2 linked regions of the Methanolobus sediminis genome follow. The protein of the gene in region 1 binds, or shares a complex with, the protein of each later gene. Links are inferred from orthologs where the notes say so. Each region holds a gene or a part of one and is shown on either strand. Other genes may lie near its edges.

Region 1 (10,053 bases):
TATGGCGGAGGAGATGTCTCTATTGCAATCTTTGGTGTTGTTAACCGCCTTTTTATGTTCACCTTCATGCCAATGTACGGTATCGTTCAGGGACTACAGCCCATTGTTGGTTTCAACTACGGTGCCAGGAACTTTTCAAGAGTTATGGAATCTGTGAAACTCTCCATGATGGTAACTACTACTATGGCAGTTGTCGGTTTTATTGTGCTCCTTGCATTTCCGGGGCAGCTCTTTGGCATATTCACATCAGACGAGCAACTGATATCCTCGGGAGCATCTGCCACAAGAATAATGATACTTGCACTTCCGCTTGTGGGATTCCAGGTTGTTGGCTCATCACTTTACCAGGCCATTGGAAAAGCTTTACCATCTTTCATCCTTGCAATGAGCAGACAATTATTGTTCCTAATACCACTGGTTATAATCCTTCCACATTTCTTCCAGCTTACAGGTGTGTGGCTGGCGTTTCCACTATCAGACAGCCTGTCATTCATGCTTACATTTGTGTTGGTGCTGAGAGAATTCAGGATTCTCACAAGGCTTGAAAATGGTTCCTGATTGACCGATACAATGCATTTAAAAGGCATCGGAACAATTCAGAATTCATGTCATATGAGAATGGACCACTTTTACTTATGATACTTGACGGCTGGGGTTACACCACCGAAGAAAAAGGAAATGCAGTAATGGATGCAAACACCCCGGTGCTTGATTCACTTGTGGAAAAATACCCATCATGCTTATTACAGGTTTCAGGTGAGGGCGTAGGATTACCTGAGGGACAGATGGGGAACTCAGAGGTAGGTCACCTGAACATCGGTGCTGGCAGAATAATCTACCAGGATCTCACACGCATTAATAAAGACATAAAAGAAGGTTCTTTTTTCAAAAACCAGGTCTTTCTTGAAGCCATGGAAAATGTGAAGAAGAAAAACTCAGCACTGCACCTTATGGGACTATTCTCATACGGAGGCGTGCACAGTCACATGGACCACATGAGAGCACTTGTGGAAATGGCAAAGAATGAAGGTGTTGAAAGAGTTTACATTCACACATTCCTCGATGGCAGGGATGTGCCACCCCAGACTGCGCTTGATGACATGAAAGCACATGAGGAATTCTGCAAAAGCACAGGCATTGCAAAAACTGCAACTGTAAGCGGCAGGTATTATGCAATGGACCGTGACAAGCGCTGGGAGCGTATAAAACTGGCATACGATGCACTCACACTTGGTGAAGGTATCCTTGCAGAAGATGCTGTTTCAGCAGTGAGTCAGGCTTATGAGAGAGGCGAGAATGATGAATTTGTAAAGCCCACTGTCATAACAGATGCTGATGGTAAACCTGTGGCAACCGTAAAAGATGGAGATTCAGTAATCTTTTTCAATTTCCGTCCTGACAGGGCAAGACAGATGACTTATGCATTTGTGCACGATGATTTTGATGGTTTTGAGAGAAAGGTAAGGCCAAAAGTTCACTATGTGTGCATGGCAGAATATGATGAGAAGCTGGATGTTCCAATTGCATTCCCACCGGAGACCATTACCAATACACTTGGAGAAGTCCTGAGCAAGAATCACAAAAAACAGCTTCGTATAGCTGAGACTGAAAAGTATGCCCACGTTACATTCTTCTTCAACGGTGGTGTTGAAAAAGAAAATGAAGGAGAGGACAGATGTCTTGTATCTTCACCGGATGTAGCTACATATGACCTTAAACCTGAAATGAGCGCATATGAGGTCACTGAGCAACTTGTGGACAGGATACAGTCTGGAAAATATGACGCTATAATTCTCAATTTTGCCAACATGGATATGGTAGGTCACACAGGAATTGTGGATGCTGCGATCAAGGCGATCGAAGCTGTGGATAAGTGTGTTGGAAAAATTATCGATGCAATAATCGAAAAAGGCGGAGCTGCGCTTATAACAGCAGACCATGGCAATGCCGAGAAGATGATCGATTACCAAACCGGCAAGCCACACACTGCACACACATCTAATCCTGTAAGGTGTGTTCTTGTGAATGGTCCGGAAGGAGCAAAGTTGCATGATGGTAAGCTTTCCGATCTTGCACCAACCATGCTTGAGATAATGAAAATAGAACAGCCTGTTGAGATGACAGGAGTTACACTTATCTCGAAAAACAATTGAATCTAAAAACTAAGCTAAAATTGTGTTCTAGAATTTAGATCTAGAACCATTTGTCAAGGGTGCTCTGGCCGCTTCCGGAAGAAGCTTCGAGGCGTTCCAGAGCCTTTGTAACCCTGTCCTCTGAGAAATCATGTTCTCCGCAGAGAAATGATACTACCGCTGAGGAATCAGGCTTTTTCCATTTAAGAGAATAATCATCGGTTACCGGCGGGGATTTGAAAAACTCTTTGATTCCTTCAAGATTCTCGATTTCCAGACCTTTTTCCAGAAGGATGTTCTCTATGCTGCCATGTTCTTTTACTAGTTTGAGAGCTGTCTTTGGACCAACACCCTCGATACCATCATTATAATCGGTACCTACACAAAGAGCAATATCGATAAGTTGTGACTGGTTAATTCCCATTTCATCCAGGTTTTCTTTAAGGTCAATGAGTTCAGGTTTGACATCCACGTAGATGTTCTTCTTTGGTAATTTTCTCTTACCTGAAACCGTCAGGTTCCTGACAACTTTAGGAGAACCGAAAAGCAGTGAATCGTAATCCTGTGATGCTATCCTGTCAGCATCTCCTTTTTTGACCATGTAAGCTGCCTGTGCTTCACCTTCTGAGGGGGCATCCACATAAGGAATACCCATTGCACTCAGCAGTTTCTTTGAATCCTCAACAATTGTTGCATCAACCCTAGCAGATGCCTGGGCATATTTATATGCTTCTTCAGCAAGACCTTCTTCTTTAGCCAGTTCATAATTGGCTTTTGCTTTTTCACGTCTTTCAGTACGTTTCTGTATAGTCGATGATTTGAACTCAGGGGGCTTGCCATCGAAAACAAAAACAGGTTTTACTCCGGCTTCAACTATGTTGGTCATCCTGTAAAGAATGCCGGACAGATGTGATGTGACATTTCCCTGAGAATCTTTCAGGGGAGTGCCATCTCTCTGCCGGATGATACTTAAGAATTGATAAAGTGTATTAAAGGCGTCTATCGCCACAACGTTTAAAGAAAGGTCAGATACTTCGATCGTGCTCCTTTTTAGGAGCTCTCCTATATCAACACCCATAAAGAATCGTAATATTTTGATTATTGAAACCTTCAGGCTTCAGTTGTTATGAATCCATTGCATTCAAGTCTTACATCGATTACAGAATCATCGTTTGCATCGATCTTTCCGACTTTAAGGATATTCCCTACCCTGTCAATTAAGTGTGTTTTAGTAATCTGTACCTGGTGGAGATCGTTAGAGTCTCTATTTTTGTGTACCACCACTAGACTATGTTGATCGGTCTCGTTCTTGCCTAACTTTGACATCATGTTCTTCACAAGTTGCTCAAAGTCAGAGTAGATAAGAATCTCAGAACATTTCCCGGCTTTTTTGATAATACCAATTGGTTCTAAATTAATGCGCATATACGCACCTCTTATAGATAGAAAATAATTCTCATCAATCTACTACAATCTAGTTAATATGGTTTTCGGAGCTTTGAATGACATCATCATTATGATAACAAATTACCTGTACCTTTTCCTATCCATTGAGTCCATCACTTCATCCATCTTGATGAGAACCTCATTCATCCGTGAATCCAGGTTGTTTTCAACACTTTGAACATTGATCCTTAAAGAACGCTCTTTTGCTTCAAGCATATTATCGATCTTACGCAGACGCATATCTACCAAAAGGATCATAGCTGCCAGCGCACCAACCATTACCATTGCAGAAAGTATGATCAAAGCATTTGCAGAACTGTATTTGAATCTACCAAGCCATTCATATGTAAGTACAAAAGAAGACACAACCATTACAACTGAGAATAATATATCTCTGGTTTCCATTCTGTTCCCTCATTATTAATATGGGCTTTTTTGCTATTTATATTATTTAACTCTATTTTTTTAAAAGAGAATTACTTAAATACTGAACAGAGTATTTACTATACAGCATAATATATTATTCGCTTATTTATATATTGGGAGTTGCTGAGTTGAGTTCTGAAAAGACGGTAATCAAAGATTACGTTCCAATGCTTGTTATGGTGGGCATTATATTGTTAGTACAGATCACGGCACTGCTTCTGGCTGCGCCAATGAATGCAAATGACATGCAGGCTTTTGAAAACCCTGACTCAACTTCAAACGCCATTTACTACATAGGCGTTATTCTTGTATTTACCGGCTTTTTGCTGCTGGCTATCAAAAAGAATATGGAATGGATAATACAACTAGTAATTCTGCTTGCTGTCGGAGCCACCATGTATTATGTGTTCTACGCACTGCTTTCACTTGTTGACATATCTGTCATGACAAACAACATAGCTTCAGGTCTTGTAGCTGCCATACTCACAATACTGCTCTACAAATTCCCTGAATGGTATATCATCGATATAGTAGGACTTATCATTGGAGCGGGAGCCAGTGCAATATTTGGAATTTCGCTGTCTATCCTGCCGGTTATTGTGCTTCTTTCACTGCTTGCAGTCTATGACGCAATCTCTGTCTATAAGACAAAACACATGATAGACCTTGCAGAAGGCGTGATGGACCTTCACCTTCCAATTCTCTTTGTGATCCCAAAACATCTGAAGTACTCTTTCATTGAGGATTCACTCAAAAAGGAAGAAGGAAAGGAAAAGGAAGCATTCTTCATGGGACTTGGAGATGCCATAATGCCAACGATACTTGTTGTTTCAGCAAATGTGTTCCTTGTACAGAAAGCTCTTGAACAAAACATTACAATCGCATCAATTGGATTCATATCCTATCCTGCTCTTGGTGCAATGGTAGGAACAGTAATAGGATTTATGGCCCTGAGCATACTGGTCATGAAGGGAAAACCACAGGCAGGCCTTCCATTCCTCAACAGCGGAGTAATATTAGGATATTTAGCAGGAGTGCTGCTCAGCGGAGCACCACTCTACTAATCTCTTTTTTAAAGTTCTTCAAGAAAAGAAGGATCTCCTCAATATTGTGTGGGTAAACTAAGTTTTCCCACACGATGTTAAGAGAAACGAAAAGAAAAAATTCAGTCTTCCTCAGGAAGCTCAGAATTAATATTACATATGGAACAATTCGCAGATGAAGCAACATCCTGTTTCTCATCAGCGAAAACATTATCTACAGAACGAGTACCTTCTGCAAGGACAGCTGCTGTTGACACACTGCTGGCTATGAGAACAGAATCGAATATCTCCTCTTTAGACACACCCAGCCTTTTTGCAACCCTTACATGGGTATTCAGGCAATGCTCGCAGCGAAGTGCCGATGCTACTGCTATACTGATAAGTTCCACGGTCTTAGGGTCCATACGCTTGAATTCACGCATAACACTGTTCTCGTAGATCATTCTCGATATGAAAATTTCCGGCATATCCTTCATAAAATTAGTAATATAAGGAATTTCTCCATATCTTTTCTCGACATCTGCCAGAATTTCGTCTACAGCCTCCTTCGGCTCTTTGTCGAGAAGCTCTTTGATTTTTTCAAGTTCCATAGTAACCCCGAATAAGTTCAAACGTTTAATCGAGCTTTACGCTGTGAATCCAACCTCAGATTCACGTTTGATCTTGACCAATATATAATTTTTCATACGGGATTTTGTGATGGTCGCCATATCAGAAAGCCTTACACCTTCATCAAATTCAAGATTCTCCACCCTTTCATGAAACACATCATACGGAAGTTTCACTCGCAGCCCGTCAAGCTGAAGAGTTACAGGCGCAGGTGAGAATACATCAAATATCTCAGGGATCTGTTCATGTATCTCTTTCATTACCCTTGGCGGAAGTACTGCAAGTGGGTCCTTTGCAAGGTCCTCACGCATCTTCTCCACAACTTCCACAACCTTCTCCAGCAAAACATCAAGCGAACTGAGCTCTCCGGGTTTTCTCATACGATGGGCAACCCTGCCGATACCGCCAACATAGAGATCGGCACCAGCGACTTCTTCGGTCTTTATGTTAAGAGGGCCTCCTGCAACGATCTTCGGGACTGTCACACCTTCAAGAAGCTTTGGTTTCTTGTTCTTGATACAATCAGCAAAAGTACCGAATGAGAATACAGCAAGATCATGCTCATTAATGAGCTTCCTCTCATAGTTATCAGAAAGTGATACTCTCCTACCCATACCTCTTGCAAGACCGATCATATTGGTGTTTGCACCACCTCTGCGCATGAATTCCGCTACATCACATGCCGAATGCGGAAGGTGATGGGATGCAAGAGTCGGAGAAACAACAGCTATCTCTGTTCCGGTAAGGGGAGCGCGTTCCAGTTTGCCGAGAAGTTTCTTTCCAAGTTCCTCGATCAGATGGACATCCTCCCTTGGGATGAGCATCACAAGGGTAACTTCAGTGGCTGCAGGAACTTTCTGAATGAGATAACCTCCGAGGTCTTCCAGGAGTTCAGTGATGAGTGTGTGCTGGTGAATTCCACCCACATAAATATAAGGTTCAAGAACTGCTGCCATTATTCATCCTCCTGAAGTTCCTTTGCAATATCCTGCGCTTCCTGTATCCATTCTTTCTTGAGAATATCCTCGGTTGCAGCGAAAACAAAAACATGCTTGTCCATTGAATGATAACGCACTCTGAAACCTTCCGGTGTTGCACGGATAGCCATTTCAACAAGTCTGGACTGAAGAGTCTTCTGAGGGTCTGCAACAACAAGGTTCTTCAGGAATTCCACATCTTCATCCAGATCTTCCACGGTCATAATCAGGGTCTTTCTTTCAGGCTGGCGTACACCCGCACGTCCGTATTTTGCCCAGAGTTGTTCAAGTAATTGTGGAAGGTATTTTTCCTGTTCAATTGAAATAGTGACTTCCTTTGTAATATGATTTGTAACATCAACACTGCCCATATCGGATACTTTGACTTTTGGCTGGCTGCCTCTGAGAATTATAGCCATGAGGAAAAGAGAGTCCTCGGGTCTAACTCTCACTTTTATTCTTCCAATAGCAGCGCCAAGTACCAGTTCAGTGATAATGTCCGCAACTATGCTCTTGTAGGCATCGCCCTCTTCCGGTACCGTGGACTCCACAACGAAAGTCTCAAGAGGTTCCATAGAATTACTCCTCCACGTATCCTGAGGCCAGTAAAGCACTTCCTACAGCACCGATAAGGTGGGAGTTCGGTGGTACGAGAACATTGATATGTAGCAGCTCACCAAGAGCCTTTGGAACTCCTTCGATCAGAGATGAACCTCCTACAAGGATAAGCGGTTCCTTTACATCGACTTCCTGAAGCTGCTGTTCAAATATCTGCTCAACGACACTGTGACATGCCGCTGCTGCAACATCCTCAGGTGTTGAACCCTTTGCAAGTGAGTTTACAAGTGACTGGATACCGAAAACGATACAGTAACTGTTCATATCGACATTCTGTTCCATTCCTTTTACCGCAAGGGCACCAAGTTCTGTAATATCGACACCGAGCCTCTTTGCAGTCATATCAAGGAAACGACCTGATGCACCTGCACAGATACCTCCCATGGTAAACATGCCGGGAATTCCATCATCAACGGATATGGCTTTGTTGTCCATTCCACCGATATCAATTACAGTTGCATGACCTTTCTGTGTGTCAGCAAGATAAACGGCACCCTTTGAGTTGACAGTTATCTCTTCCTGGATAAGCTTGGCACCAAAGTATTCACCAATAAGGAAACGACCATAACCAGTAGTACCGATCGCCTGAATATCCTCCTGCTTGACACCGGCTTCTTCAAGTGCCTGATTGAAAGCCTCTGTGGCGCTGTCAATTACCTTGATAGTAGGTACCCAGCCTGAACCAATGATCTCGTTGTCCCTCATGACAACAGCCTTGGTAGTTGTGGAACCGGAGTCAATACCTGCAGTCAGCCCACTCTGCTTTTCCCTTGCAAGCAGGTGTCTGCGTCTTGCGATAGTTGTGAGAGCTTCCATACGTGTCAGCAGTGTTGCTGCAGTTGTACGCTCTGTAAATGAATAACTGATAACCGGAAGCTCAGAATGCTTGTTGATGTAACGGCGGACCTCATTTCTGACAATCGCTGCCTCTGCACACCTGAAACATGATGTGATAAAAACACCGTCTACATCAGAGAGCCCTTCTACAACAGCCTTTGCCCTTGCCATCATCAGGCGAAGATCAGGGCTTGCTGCCTCAATACCGAAATCCTTGCCAATATCATCAAGAACATCAATCTCTATTTCAGGATAGACAAGTTTAGCGTTAACACTTGAAGCTACAGATTCCAGTTCCCCGTGAACACCTGCGTACTCGGAACCACATGATACAAGTGCCACTTTTACAACAGCTTCATCATTCATTCTGTTGCCTCCTCTGATTCTCCTTTGACTTCATCAAGTGATTTCAAAAACTCTGCGATCTTGTAAACGAATTCCTGTCCTTCATCATCATCTTTTGGAAATTCCAGTTCAAGAAGTGGCATTTCACGGCTTCTGATAAGATACTTGGTAAGTTCGTTTGTACGGGCACACCCCATGCAACCAAAGGCCATTGGAGATTCGCCCACAATGATACCGGCTTCCGCCTCTTCGATCATCGGGCCTACTATAGCCATCCTGCCCCTGACACCTGCAGGAACTTCAACAGCCGCGTATTTGAGACCATGCTTTGGCTCCTCTGCTGTAATATTCATGGGTGGTGAATCAACACCAACGGTCGTGACCTTTTCCTTTATCTTTTCCATCATTGCCAGTGGTGTATGACCGAACCTCTGCACCAGGTCAGAAAGGATCAGACTGTTTGTAGGGTATATGATAACTTTAGCCATGGTATTGCCTCATAAGCTGGATTCAACTATATCCTGGAGGTCTTTCACTCCAAGTTTCTTCTTGTGTTCTATCTCTTTAAGCGGAACATGTTTATCGTATTTGTCAAGCGCATTGCCTATCATCGGAAGCATCATTGCTTCTTCCTTGAGGAAATAGAAACCAGGTCTCGTACCTCCTCCGCGGGATGCACGGCAACGCCTGTCGTCACCCGGAGGGAAACCTCTCTCTTTTACGAAAATATGATTCTTATCAAGATCAACGATCTCTTTTACTACTTTGTTTACAGCCTCTCTCGGACCTGTGACCATTGTCCCGAAACATGTTTCCTTGATGACGATATCAGTACTGGATTCATATATTTTCATGGCAGCATCGATTGGCAGCACACTGTCAGAACTTGTAACAACAAGTTTTGTTATGACATCATTGTTCTCTTCGGCCATTCTCATTCCTCCTTGCTGCTCTCTAAGACATACATTTGATCGCCATCCTTGAAATGTCTGAGTTTCTCAGGGTCCAGTATCTTTCCGATAATGTTGGTGTTTCCAAGTCTCTCGCCGGTCGGACCGAACAGGTCATCATCAGCTAACTTGACACCTATCATTCCAGCTCTCTTTGCAGCCTGGTTGGTAACACCAATCTCACCTGCAATTGCCTTTGCCGGAGTGTTCTCCGGGAAGATCTCCTTATAGGATTCTGCAGGCTTTTCAGCCTTGAAGATATAGGTGTTCTCGTAGGTCATCATCACAGGAAGTAAACCTACCGGGTCGTATTGAAGACCAACTGCATGCCTGAAGAAATCAAGGGTCTTTGGAGCAAGATCATCGTAAAGCTCGATCTTTACAAGCATCTCAGGGTCAACGCCCTGTACTGTTACTTTCTTTTCTTGCAGGATCTCAATAGAGGTTGAAGGAGACTGTTTTACAATGAAACCATCATCACCGGTATAGCCAGCCCTGGTAACTTCAATGTCCTTCTGAGCCATTTGCGCTTCTGCTTCTGCATTGGTCATTCCAAGAAGCATAATCCGGTCCGGAACGGACTCAACCATAACTTTCTGGCCTTTTTCTGCTATTCTTGCAAGTTCTATTCCCTGCACAACATGACCTATCACAGAATGCATGATAGATG
Region 2 (9,865 bases), 600 kb from region 1 along the record:
ATTATAGAAGCTTCTGTTTCCCATTGATTAAATTCTCCAAGTACATGAAGTGCGTCAGTTGGTGTAAATCCTATAGACTGCACAAGGCGTTTCTGTATAAGACCATCAAGGGCACGCACACTTGGTTGTTTTTTCAGGCGCTGGAAAATATCTACATAAGATACCGGAGCTCCCTGAATAACATCGAATATTTCTTCCTCAGTCCTGGTAAGTTCCAGAGGCTTAAGGCCGGTACGCACAAAGAATTTTGTAGGCTGCACATTTTCACAGAGAAGTTTTCTGGAAGGTGATTTTGATTCTTTGAACCTTTCAAGGAATCCTTGATAAAGGGTTGCTGCACGGCAAAGAGGGATAACTCTCCTGGGGCCAATGTAGAATTTCTGGTCTTGTATCCATACATGACTATCCCCGCCGGTTGCGGAAGTTTCCATTCTGATGGCCTTTACCATTGTTTTCCAGCCACCAACAACAGCTCCCTGTTCACTGAGTTCCGGTACTCCATTTCTGATAAGAGCTACATCGGTACTGGTTCCTCCAACGTCAACCATTGCACATGTATCGTATTTTGTGAGGAAGGAAGCACCGACAAGACTTGCAGCCGGTCCGGAAAATATGGATTCTATTGGGCGTTCAAGGGCTTCTTCCATGCCAACAACGGAACCGTCACATTTGAGCATGAGCAGGTTTGCATCCATGCCTCTTGATTTTATGTCCTGCATGATTGACTGGATGAATTTATGTGTGATTGGCAGGAGCTGTGCGTTCAGATAAGCAGTAATGGCCCTGTCATAGGCACCGACTTCCTGGGAAAGTTCGTGTCCACATACCACCGGAAGCCCGGTAAGTTCACGGATTATTTCCTTGACACGAAGTTCATGTTCGGAATTACGGTTACTGAAAAATGATGATACGGAAAAAGCAGCAACATGGTCCTTCACCTCAAGGGCGAAAAGTTTGACACCATCTTCGTCCAAGGGGGCAGCTTCTTCACCATTGCTGGTGTGACCACCACTTAGCTGAACATAATATTTTGCCGGGAATCCTTCTTTTGGAATTACATAATCGCCTACAAGGATGACACCGACAGGGAAACCTGTGTCTTCAAGTATTGTATTTGTTGACAGGGTTGTTGAGACTGAAACCAGCTTTACATCCTGGACATATTCAGGATTCAGCGAATCGATTACTTTTTTAATTCCGCCTATTGGATCCGGATAAGTGGTAAGCACTTTTGTGGCATCCATTATCACACCATCTGAATCACGGATAATTACACCGTCTGTAAAAGTTCCTCCGGCATCAATGCCCAGACTGTATTGCATTTTGGTTCACTCCTTTCAAACAAAAATTAATTTCATAACTGATAATGTAAAAAACAATGGTTTTGCAATATTTAAGCATTACCACGTAATATCGGACAGAAGAGTATCTAAGAAAAAGTTTTCTGTCTGATGTCAGGCCAGATTTTAACACTAAAAAGATCATCTAATATACAGAAAAAGGATTCGATTAAAAAAATGATCAAATCCTTTATTATCTGTTCTACTCATATGTTTTCTTAAGCATAAGAGCCATTATTCCCGGCCTTGAAGGCTTCATGGGGTTCTGGAAGAAGTCCATCTCCATACCAGATCCGCCGAACATCTCATTATTGACTCTCTCGGTGATCTCGTCGAGTATCATTTTGTAAGAGATACAATGGGGATCGACATCCTTTATTTCTCCGCCTGTTGGGGTTATGGCATTGTAAGGGCAGCCGCCTCTGCAGTATTTTATGTGGGAGCAGTCCTTGCAGTTCTCATCTACGTAATCCTTGTAATCGAACATGAGCTTCCATGCATCGGATTTTGAAAGTTCTTCAATACCGGGATTGTCGCGGACATTGCCCATCACGTATTCCGGCATGCCTACAAAGCGGTAACATGGATATATTCCTCCGTCAGGTCCTATGGCTAAGACATCTCCCATACAGTCCACAAAAGTGCATACAGCACCTCTGCCACTAAATACGCCTTTACATAGGTGGTCAATGTTCATGACCTCGATCTTGTCCATGTTTTCCAGGTATTTGTCCAGGAGGTAGATAAGAAGCCTGCCGTATTCTTCCGGATCAAGAGCCCATTTTTCAGGTTCATTACCACGTAATGAAGGCAGAGCAGGGTGGAACTTGAGAGTCCAGCCGTTTTCCAGGTAAAAATTGAAAATCTCCTCTCTGAATTTTTCGGAATGGGAAGTGAAAGTGGTGATGAATCTGACTGAAAGTCCGTGTTCCTTTGCTATCTCATAGCCACGCATGGTCTTTTCGTAATATCCTTCCCCTCTCTGGAAATCATTAAGTTCTTTAGGACCGTCAAGACTGGAACCTATCGGAATATTATATTCCGCAAATATCTCAGCTATTTCATCGGTCATCTTCCAGAGGTTGGTCTGTATCGCAAAAGCCACTTTCTTCGGCTTTGCTCCCTCGACAAGGATTGGTAAAGCCTCCCTGTAGAAATCTGCGCCTGCCAGAAGTGGTTCTCCTCCATGGAAAGTAAAAGTAACAGAATCCTCCTTGAAGTTTTTGAGCCATTCAACTACTTCTTTAATGGTCTCGATGCTCATTATCGGGGATTTTTCCTCGGAACTCCAGCAGTAATTACATTTTCCTGGACAACCAAGTGTAGGGATCAGCATCACGTGAAAAGACATTTTAATAGCACCTTGTTTTTAAGTTTCTTCAAGGTTTCAAGTTATTAGTAGTTTTCTAAGAGCCATCTTTCCATAGATCGGTGATTGGATAGTTCTTCGGATAGATGAATGCTTTTGCAATATTTAGCCTTACAGAATAAAGAAGAACAGAATACTATGGAATCAAAAACAGAAGAATGAAACTTATTCAAAAAAGAATAAGTAGCAGGCATTAAGCCTGCACTTGTTTTAAAATTACTTTGCTGGAATGATGAGTGATCTCTCACCAGCAGGCTCGAACTCTCTGAGAGCTCCCCTTGCGAACTCCTTTCTTGGCTTGGAGAAGTCGAATGGGAGGAGGTCGTCTGCGAAGCAGATCTTGACGAGTGGGTTGACTGCGTATGCATCTCCACGTCCTGCGTGAGCAGCGGATGCAATAGCTGTGTAACCACCCTGGTGACCTACGTTCATTGCGTAGTTAGGGTAGTTTGGTCCACGGAGTTCAAGAGCAAGACCTTCGTCGGACTGGTATGAGAGTACGTTTGTAGCACCACACTGGTCCTGCAGGTCGTATCCGAAGAAACCGAGACGGCCGTGTGCTTCCTTGTGGAGGTACATACAGAGGTACCATCCGGAGAGACCAGCGTTTCCGTTTCCTGTTGCCAGGGATACAGCTGAACCAGCTGCTGCGGAAAGGCTTGTTGCTCTCTGGGATCCACCGAAGTGGTCTTCGAGGGTTGTTGGGTACTTCTCGTAGTTCTCGAGACCGTAGATTGTGGACTCTGTTGCGATGTCCTTTACTACTGCGAGGTCTGCCTTTACCTTGTTGTCGGTACCTGTGGTTGCTGCACCATCGTACTTGTCGTTGATGTAGTCTACGTTGTAGTAGAGGTTGTCATCAAGGATGTTGTTACAGTATGCTGCTGTTGCGTACTGGGTGAAACCTACACCACCGGACATGTATGAACCGAGCCAGATCTGGTCGTAAAGCATACATGCTCCACCTACTACCTCAAGGGTAACGTTTGCTGGGTCTTCTGGTGTCTTGCGGCTTGTCTGGATGATATCAGCCATGTGACCGAATGGAATTCCTCCTGGCTCGTTTGGTGCACGTGCACGTCTTGCTGGAAGCATTTCTCCCATCTGGATAACACCAGCGTGCTTTGCTGCGTATGAAAGGTCAGCTACTGCTGCTTCACCAGCACACATGCTGTATGCTGAAATGAATGCCATACCGACCTGCATAGCCATCCACCTGCTTGTCTGACCACCATCTGTGGTTCTGCTGACAATTGTTGGGATGTGTGCTGCCTGGAAGGTGTTCTTTCCGATTGCTGCCTTAAGCTGAGCTGCCTGCTCTGCTGGGAACTCCTTGTTGATGTCGATGAGGAACTGCTTGTCGATCTCGTCTGCGAGTTCATCGTCACCGGTGAAGATCTTGACGTAACAGTCATCTACAAGAGCTGGGTGTGTCTCGACCATGTGTTCCTGAACGACTGCTCCACCAGGAAGTGCGTGGTTGAGTGTCTCAAGGTAGTGGTTGATTGTTTCTGGTGTGACTTCGATACCGAGCCTCTTCTCGAGGGTCTCGTGTGCCATGTCCAGACCGACAATTACGGTCCTTCTGATGTCATCCCACATCTGCTGCATTGCAGCGTTGTTGACGTAGTGAAGGTCATCGATCTCGACCATGTCATCTGTTCCGGAAAGGAAAGATGGTGTGAGTGCTCTCTGACCGAGTGGTATACCACCACAGTGCATCATTGGGTTGTAACCGACAAGTCCTCTCTTCTTTGCGAGTTCCTGACCTGCCTTTTTCATTTCTAATTTACGTGGGTTCTGATCGACACCGAGTCTGTAGTATTCTACAGTCATGTCGGTGATCTTTCCACCTTCCATTTTGTTAGTACCGTGCTCTTTTGTGTACTTAATTTCCATGTGTTTTGCAAACATTCTCTTTCTATCGTCTGCCATTATAATCACCTCAGTTCTCCGGCTTGAATCCGTATGTGGTTCTCTGGTCGAATACTCTGTGTACCCATTCAATGACTTCTGCGTCATCTCTGAATGCTACATTATCGACACGGTAGATTGTTGTCCTCTTTGCTGCCTCTTCTGGGGACATTGGCTTGCCGAGGTTTACCTTCTTGTCGATTGGTCTTCCTACCTGGTCCTTGTGCATAATGATTACATCGCCTTCTTTTCTGCACCTGTCGAGCATGTCGAACATTACACCGTCTTCTGGAAGTCTGAGTGAGTGACCGTGTACTGTTGCACCTCTAAGGCTTGCGAGTGCTGGACATGTCATCTCGGTTTCCATCTGGAACTTTGCGATCTCTTCCATGTCTCTCTCACGAGCTTCAACGACCTGACGACCGGAAAGTGTTCCTGGGTCGACACCTCTGAAGTTGATTGCTGCTGCGTAGGATCTTACGTATGGTACTGATGGACCGTTGTACATTGAGTCAACGAACTGTACGTACCTTACCCTGTCACCAGCTTTTGCGCCTGGTGTTGGTTCTACCATTTCTCTGACTGAACACTCTGGCTCACCCATTTCTGCGAGTGGTGGGTGGGTGCTTGGGTAGTCGCTACCTGGTGCACGGTGACCGAGTATCATTGTCAGGTCATCGTCGGAGATCTCTCTGAGTTTCTCGACTTTACCAGACATGTGTTTTCTTCTGTTTTCAGCAACGGATGTTGCTCCTGGATAATATTGTGGTTCATATGCCATAATTATTCACTCCTAATTCTCTAATGATCTCATTGTGGTTTTCACGGCTTTCACGAGTTCGTTCAGTTTTTCCCTTGAACATGATTCGCCTCGTGTAACTCCTGTCACAATTTCCATTACCCTTCCCTTTGCTAAAATATCACTATCTTTTGGTTTTACAAGCCTTGTCTTTATTCCTGCCAATGCAAAATCCTCGAAATCAACGAGGGTCTGACAAACAACTACTGCTGGAATATCGGCCTGCTCAAGAATTGCCTTTACTTTTCTAACCACATGGTCCCTGATGTTTCCTGTGTGGATAACAGCCACTTTGTGTCTGTTGATCTGTGCTATCTCCTCAGGACTGATTCCAAAGGACCCGGAACCCATGTTGGTATCCGGAACACCTGAACCGGTGTTAAGCACAAGCACACTAACCTGGATTTCCTCACGACGCATGCCATATGTGAGTTCACATACTGGTTTTGTGATATGTCTTCTTCCCGGGCTCATTGCAACTGCGATCACATCAGGTCTTCCTGTTTCAGAGAGAGTACCGCGTTGTGCAAGTCCTCCTCCACGGCCAAGACCCATTCCGTGTCTGCAATCTACAACCTGTGTTTCCCGGTCGAACATTCCATCACTTATTCCATGTCATTAGGTAAGTCATCAGGTTTAAGGATGCATACTGGCTGGTTCTTCAGTTTTCCTTTAGGGTCAGTCATTCCGGTCATAAGAGGATCGGCACCAGCTCCACGCTTTGCATAGTCACTGACGGTCTGTCTCGTTGGAATGAAATGTCCTACCCTGAACTCAAATGGTACTGTAAGAACCTTTTCACAAACTTCCCTTACCTGCTCTTTTACATCTACGTCTACAACTTCCATACGGATGCTGCCTACGGATACGGCAAGTTCTATTGCCTGTCCTGCAACCTCGATTACAGCATTCCCGGGATGGTTCACAGGCATTCCTGTGGCAGGTCCGTAAGGAACGGTCTGGGGAAGTCTTGGGCCATGGACAAACAGCCTGATAATACCTTCTACATCAGCGATCTCGCTGAGCAGGTTCTGGGCTGTTTCGGGTTTGAGCAGCCTTGAAGGGAATATTTCAAGTTGCACAAAGTTTGCTTCTGAAAAAGTATCGGACATTTTTGTTACCTTTATGATTATCTGTGATATTTAAGGAGGGGTGTTGTGTCTTAGAGTGCACCTGCCACTGCCTTGATTGGCTCCTTGAATTCTGGAATGGATCCAAATACGTTACCGACAAGTGTGGATGTCTTCTCGATGGTGGTCATCTGTGTGCCTGCGTCAAGTGAGACTGCTGCACATACACAAGGAATTGCGAAACCTCTGGAGTGCCTGGTTACAACGTGGTTACCGTTGAAGATACCTGGTCCACCGCCACCATAGATGGAGTGACTGAAGAATGAGAATCCTACTGCAGTACCCTGTGCTCTACCCATGTCGACACCAGGAAGACCTGTTTCCTTCTCAAGAATGTCGTTGTAGTAGAGAATGGTTGATGATACGTTCTGAGCTGCTCTTCCTGCTGCACAGTTTACCATGGTTGCTGCAAGCTGACCTGCTGCTGCAATTGCGTTCCACATTGAAACGTCGTCTGCCTTGTAGAAGTTGTATCCGGATGGAGCTGTCTTGTCAACGGAGATTGCACCGACTTCGATTGCCTTCTCGACTGTTGAGTTGATTACAGTACCGATTGTACCGCTCTTACCGTTCTCTTTTACGATGTCGTAGACGTAGTTGCCTGCGTTAAGACCCTGGTATGCAAGACCGAGTAACTGGTGTCTCTCGAATGGTCCTACAGCGTTACCCATCTCGTACATACCTACCTGCTCGAAGATTGATGCAAGTGCTGCTGCATTGATTGCCTTCTTACCGGTAATTGCTGCTACGTGGTTTGTTGTGATGTTCCTCAGGGAGTAACCGAGACCTTCGTTGTTCTGTGGAATGCTGAGGATTGATGCGATGTTTGCGCCCTTCATGTCCATTGTCTGTGGGTAGCTTCCCCATACAGCGGACTTTACGATTGGTGCATCGAACATGTCAGTGTTGAACATGTCAATGATGGTCTGTACGACTGCTGCACCTGTTACTGTGCTTGCAGATACGAAGTCAGCACCGATCATTGTCCTTACGCTTGGGATCTGGACAAGGAGCTGCTTTCCGCCACCAAGTTCTGTTACTGCTGTGTCATCATCATCGCTGACCTGGATGAGCTTCTTTACTGCATCAAGGATAGCACCGGAGTTGCCTACGATGTCGTAGTCAAGTTCTCTACCGAGGATCTGCTTTTTAGATCCACCCATTGAACCGGTCTTGAGTGCTTTGTCGATACCTGCGAGGTTTACAGCAACTGTCCTCTTTGTATCTTTGATGATGTTTTGAATCGCTGCGTTCCTTGTTGGCGCAATAGCTGTAAGATCAACGCCGCTTTCCAACAGTTTACCTCTGTCGTCGTAAATGTCTATTTTATCAGACACGTATATTTTCCTCCTATGTTTCTATTCAGAAATCACCCATTTTGGAAACGTACAGATGAATGAATGAATGAAAGTCAATTACTTTGTACCACATAGTAATTTTCCGTACGAAAACTTTCCACTGGGAATTCTCGGAATTATTAAGCAACAATGACGTTTAAACCTTTTGCATCGTTTCACAACAATTTCGCAATCATCAACCGCAAGCATAAATCGAATATTAATATAATTGAGCAAGTATTGAATTCGCCCTTAATTTGACAAAGCTTAAATATCAGAATTATTTCTTAAAATTCCGCATTCTATTTTGTAGTATGTACTAAAGGTCCATCCTCCGGAATATGACTAAATATTAAAAGAATAACCGCAAACCTTTAAGTACCTATATAATATGTATCTCGTTCTATGGAGATCACTGCTGACGTAGGAGGCAATCCCGGAATAGATTGCAAAGGCTTCTGCACATACTGTTATTTTAAGAAAGTTAAAGAGAACCCTCCATTTGGCTGTAAATACTGTTTCCCTTTCAAAAAGGGTTGTGATTACTGCACCAGAGGTGTAAGGGAATCTTATTCCGGTTTCAAACCCGGGCAATATGTGTTCCAGGACCTGTACCAGCGTCTTATGATGGCAGGTGATAATATTGACAAGATCACCATAAGCGGTGGAGGTGATGTAAGCTGTTATCCGGATCTTATGGAGCTGGTGGCTAACATTGCCCAGTTCGGCCTTCCGATACATCTGGGATATACCAGTGGAAAAGGTTTCAGCAATGGTGACGAAGCAGAGTTCTTCATTGAATACGGAGTCACCGAAGTTTCATTCACAGTATTTGCAACAGACCCGGAACTGCGAAGACAATACATGCGTGACCCTGAGCCAGAAGCCGCACTGAAAGTATTGCGCCAGTTCTGCCAGCATTGTGATGTCTACGCAGCTATTGTTCTGATTCCCGGAGTTAACGACGGTGAAGTACTTGACAAAACCCTTGGCGACCTGGAAGAAATGGGTGCCAAAGGAGCTATACTCATGCGCTTTGCCAACAAGACAGAAGAAGGTCTCATACTGAACAATGCTCCTGTAATGGAAGGAATTGAAACCCACAGCATTGAAGAATTCGTGAAGATCGTAAGGGATGCCGATGCAAAATATAATCTCCGCATAACAGGAACACCACTTGAAGATCCGCTTATCGGCTCTCCGTATGCTATCAGGAATGAACCGGATGCTCTTGCGAGACTTCCTGAGATTCGCAAGGATGCAACAATACTTACCAGCCGTGCTTCAAAGGACAGGCTTCAGGAAGTGTTCACAAAACTTGGCAGTGCTGTCAACGTAGTTGCCGTGGATAAAGATATAGGTTGTCTGATAACCATTGAAGATGTGGAAAAGCTGGACCTTACGGATGTAAAGCAGACTGTGATTATCCCGGGAAGAGCATTTGTACACGACCCCGAATCAACTTCAGTTCTGTCCCGTGACGGTGTGTCTCGTTTTGTGCGCAGGGGTCCGGACATGCTTACATATGATGGTGAAATGTCTATTGGTCTTAGCAAAGAGGAAGTTCTTGAATTTGAAATAACAGGATTTAAAGAACTGATCCATGAAATAAATGCTATTGGCCTGGAAATTGGTGAACAGACCAAAGAATAACTATTAATATAATCGCTGCCGGCTGCTTACATAAACTCCAGCAGTCCGGTCTGTTTTGATTTATCATTCTCAAAGAGTGATTGCATGTCCAGGCCCAGCAAATCTATTCTCTGCTTGGTATAACTGGAAACGTTGTAGTTATGAGCCACTTTCTTTGAGACCTCAAGATACTTTTTCACAGCACCTTCGTGAACTGTAAGTATGACCCTTCCGCCGCATTTCGGACAAATTCCCGTAAGCGGGGGTCTGCGGAATTTTGCAGCGCATTTCAGGCATCTTGTTCCCTGTCTTGAAAATGCCCTGAGGTTACCGAACATGTCCGG

What was found.
Region 2: the proteins of RE474_RS05980 (region 1) and mcrC are in contact, whole or in part, in a cryo-EM structure (PDB 9H1L), measured with the Methanococcus maripaludis proteins. The link is inferred for Methanolobus sediminis from one-to-one orthologs. Residues at the interface, in WP_011170365.1 of Methanococcus maripaludis: Arg6, Glu8, Gln30, His32, Val33, Met34, Gln35, Tyr39, Leu80, Ser81, Arg82, Leu85, Pro86, His87, Cys90, Asp91, Ser93, Glu94, Arg97, Lys98, Lys102, Pro103, Asn104, Met105, Ile106, Gly107, Ala109, His110, Lys122, Glu123; in WP_011171501.1 of Methanococcus maripaludis: Arg5, Lys6, Glu7, Gln8, Ile9, Val10, Asp11, Cys12, Arg13, Ala14, Val15, Met16, Gly17, Gly19, Glu20, Gly22, Gly23, Leu24, Gln26, Arg27, Gly28, Thr29, Phe30, Ala31, Glu32, Leu34, Asn36, Thr51, Tyr59, Arg62.

The regions. Positions count from the first base shown.
Region 1 is NZ_CP133592.1:1,233,322-1,243,374, forward strand. The notes cover bases 4,644-7,617. They hold RE474_RS05980 (methanogenesis marker 7 protein), read right to left. Parts: upstream 6,613-7,617; coding sequence 5,674-6,612; downstream 4,644-5,673. Other genes in these bases: RE474_RS05970 (presenilin family intramembrane aspartyl protease PSH), read left to right, coding at 4,644-5,068; RE474_RS05975 (carboxymuconolactone decarboxylase family protein), read right to left, coding at 5,170-5,637; RE474_RS05985 (methanogenesis marker 17 protein), read right to left, coding at 6,612-7,208; RE474_RS05990 (methanogenesis marker 15 protein), read right to left, coding at 7,213-7,617. In the rest of the region: RE474_RS05945 (MATE family efflux transporter), read left to right, coding at 1-558; gpmI (2,3-bisphosphoglycerate-independent phosphoglycerate mutase), read left to right, coding at 606-2,153; fen (flap endonuclease-1), read right to left, coding at 2,194-3,210; RE474_RS05960 (hypothetical protein), read right to left, coding at 3,243-3,557; RE474_RS05965 (hypothetical protein), read right to left, coding at 3,660-3,983; more of RE474_RS05970, read left to right, coding at 4,133-4,643; more of RE474_RS05990, read right to left, coding at 7,618-8,454; RE474_RS05995 (methanogenesis marker 5 protein), read right to left, coding at 8,451-8,921; RE474_RS06000 (methanogenesis marker 6 protein), read right to left, coding at 8,931-9,365; methyl-coenzyme M reductase-associated protein Mmp3, read right to left, coding at 9,368-10,053.
Region 2 is NZ_CP133592.1:636,843-646,707, reverse strand. Bases 4,219-7,004 are described here. They hold mcrC (methyl-coenzyme M reductase I operon protein C), read right to left. Parts: upstream 6,020-7,004; coding sequence 5,417-6,019; downstream 4,219-5,416. Other genes in these bases: mcrB (coenzyme-B sulfoethylthiotransferase subunit beta), read right to left, coding at 6,585-7,004; mcrD (methyl-coenzyme M reductase operon protein D), read right to left, coding at 6,028-6,534; mcrG (coenzyme-B sulfoethylthiotransferase subunit gamma), read right to left, coding at 4,655-5,404; mcrA (coenzyme-B sulfoethylthiotransferase subunit alpha), read right to left, coding at 4,219-4,644. In the rest of the region: RE474_RS02915 (hydantoinase/oxoprolinase family protein), read right to left, coding at 1-1,322; RE474_RS02910 (TIGR04083 family peptide-modifying radical SAM enzyme), read right to left, coding at 1,543-2,691; more of mcrA, read right to left, coding at 2,926-4,218; more of mcrB, read right to left, coding at 7,005-7,889; methyl coenzyme M reductase-arginine methyltransferase Mmp10, read left to right, coding at 8,295-9,542; RE474_RS02875 (DNA polymerase II large subunit), read right to left, coding at 9,569-9,865.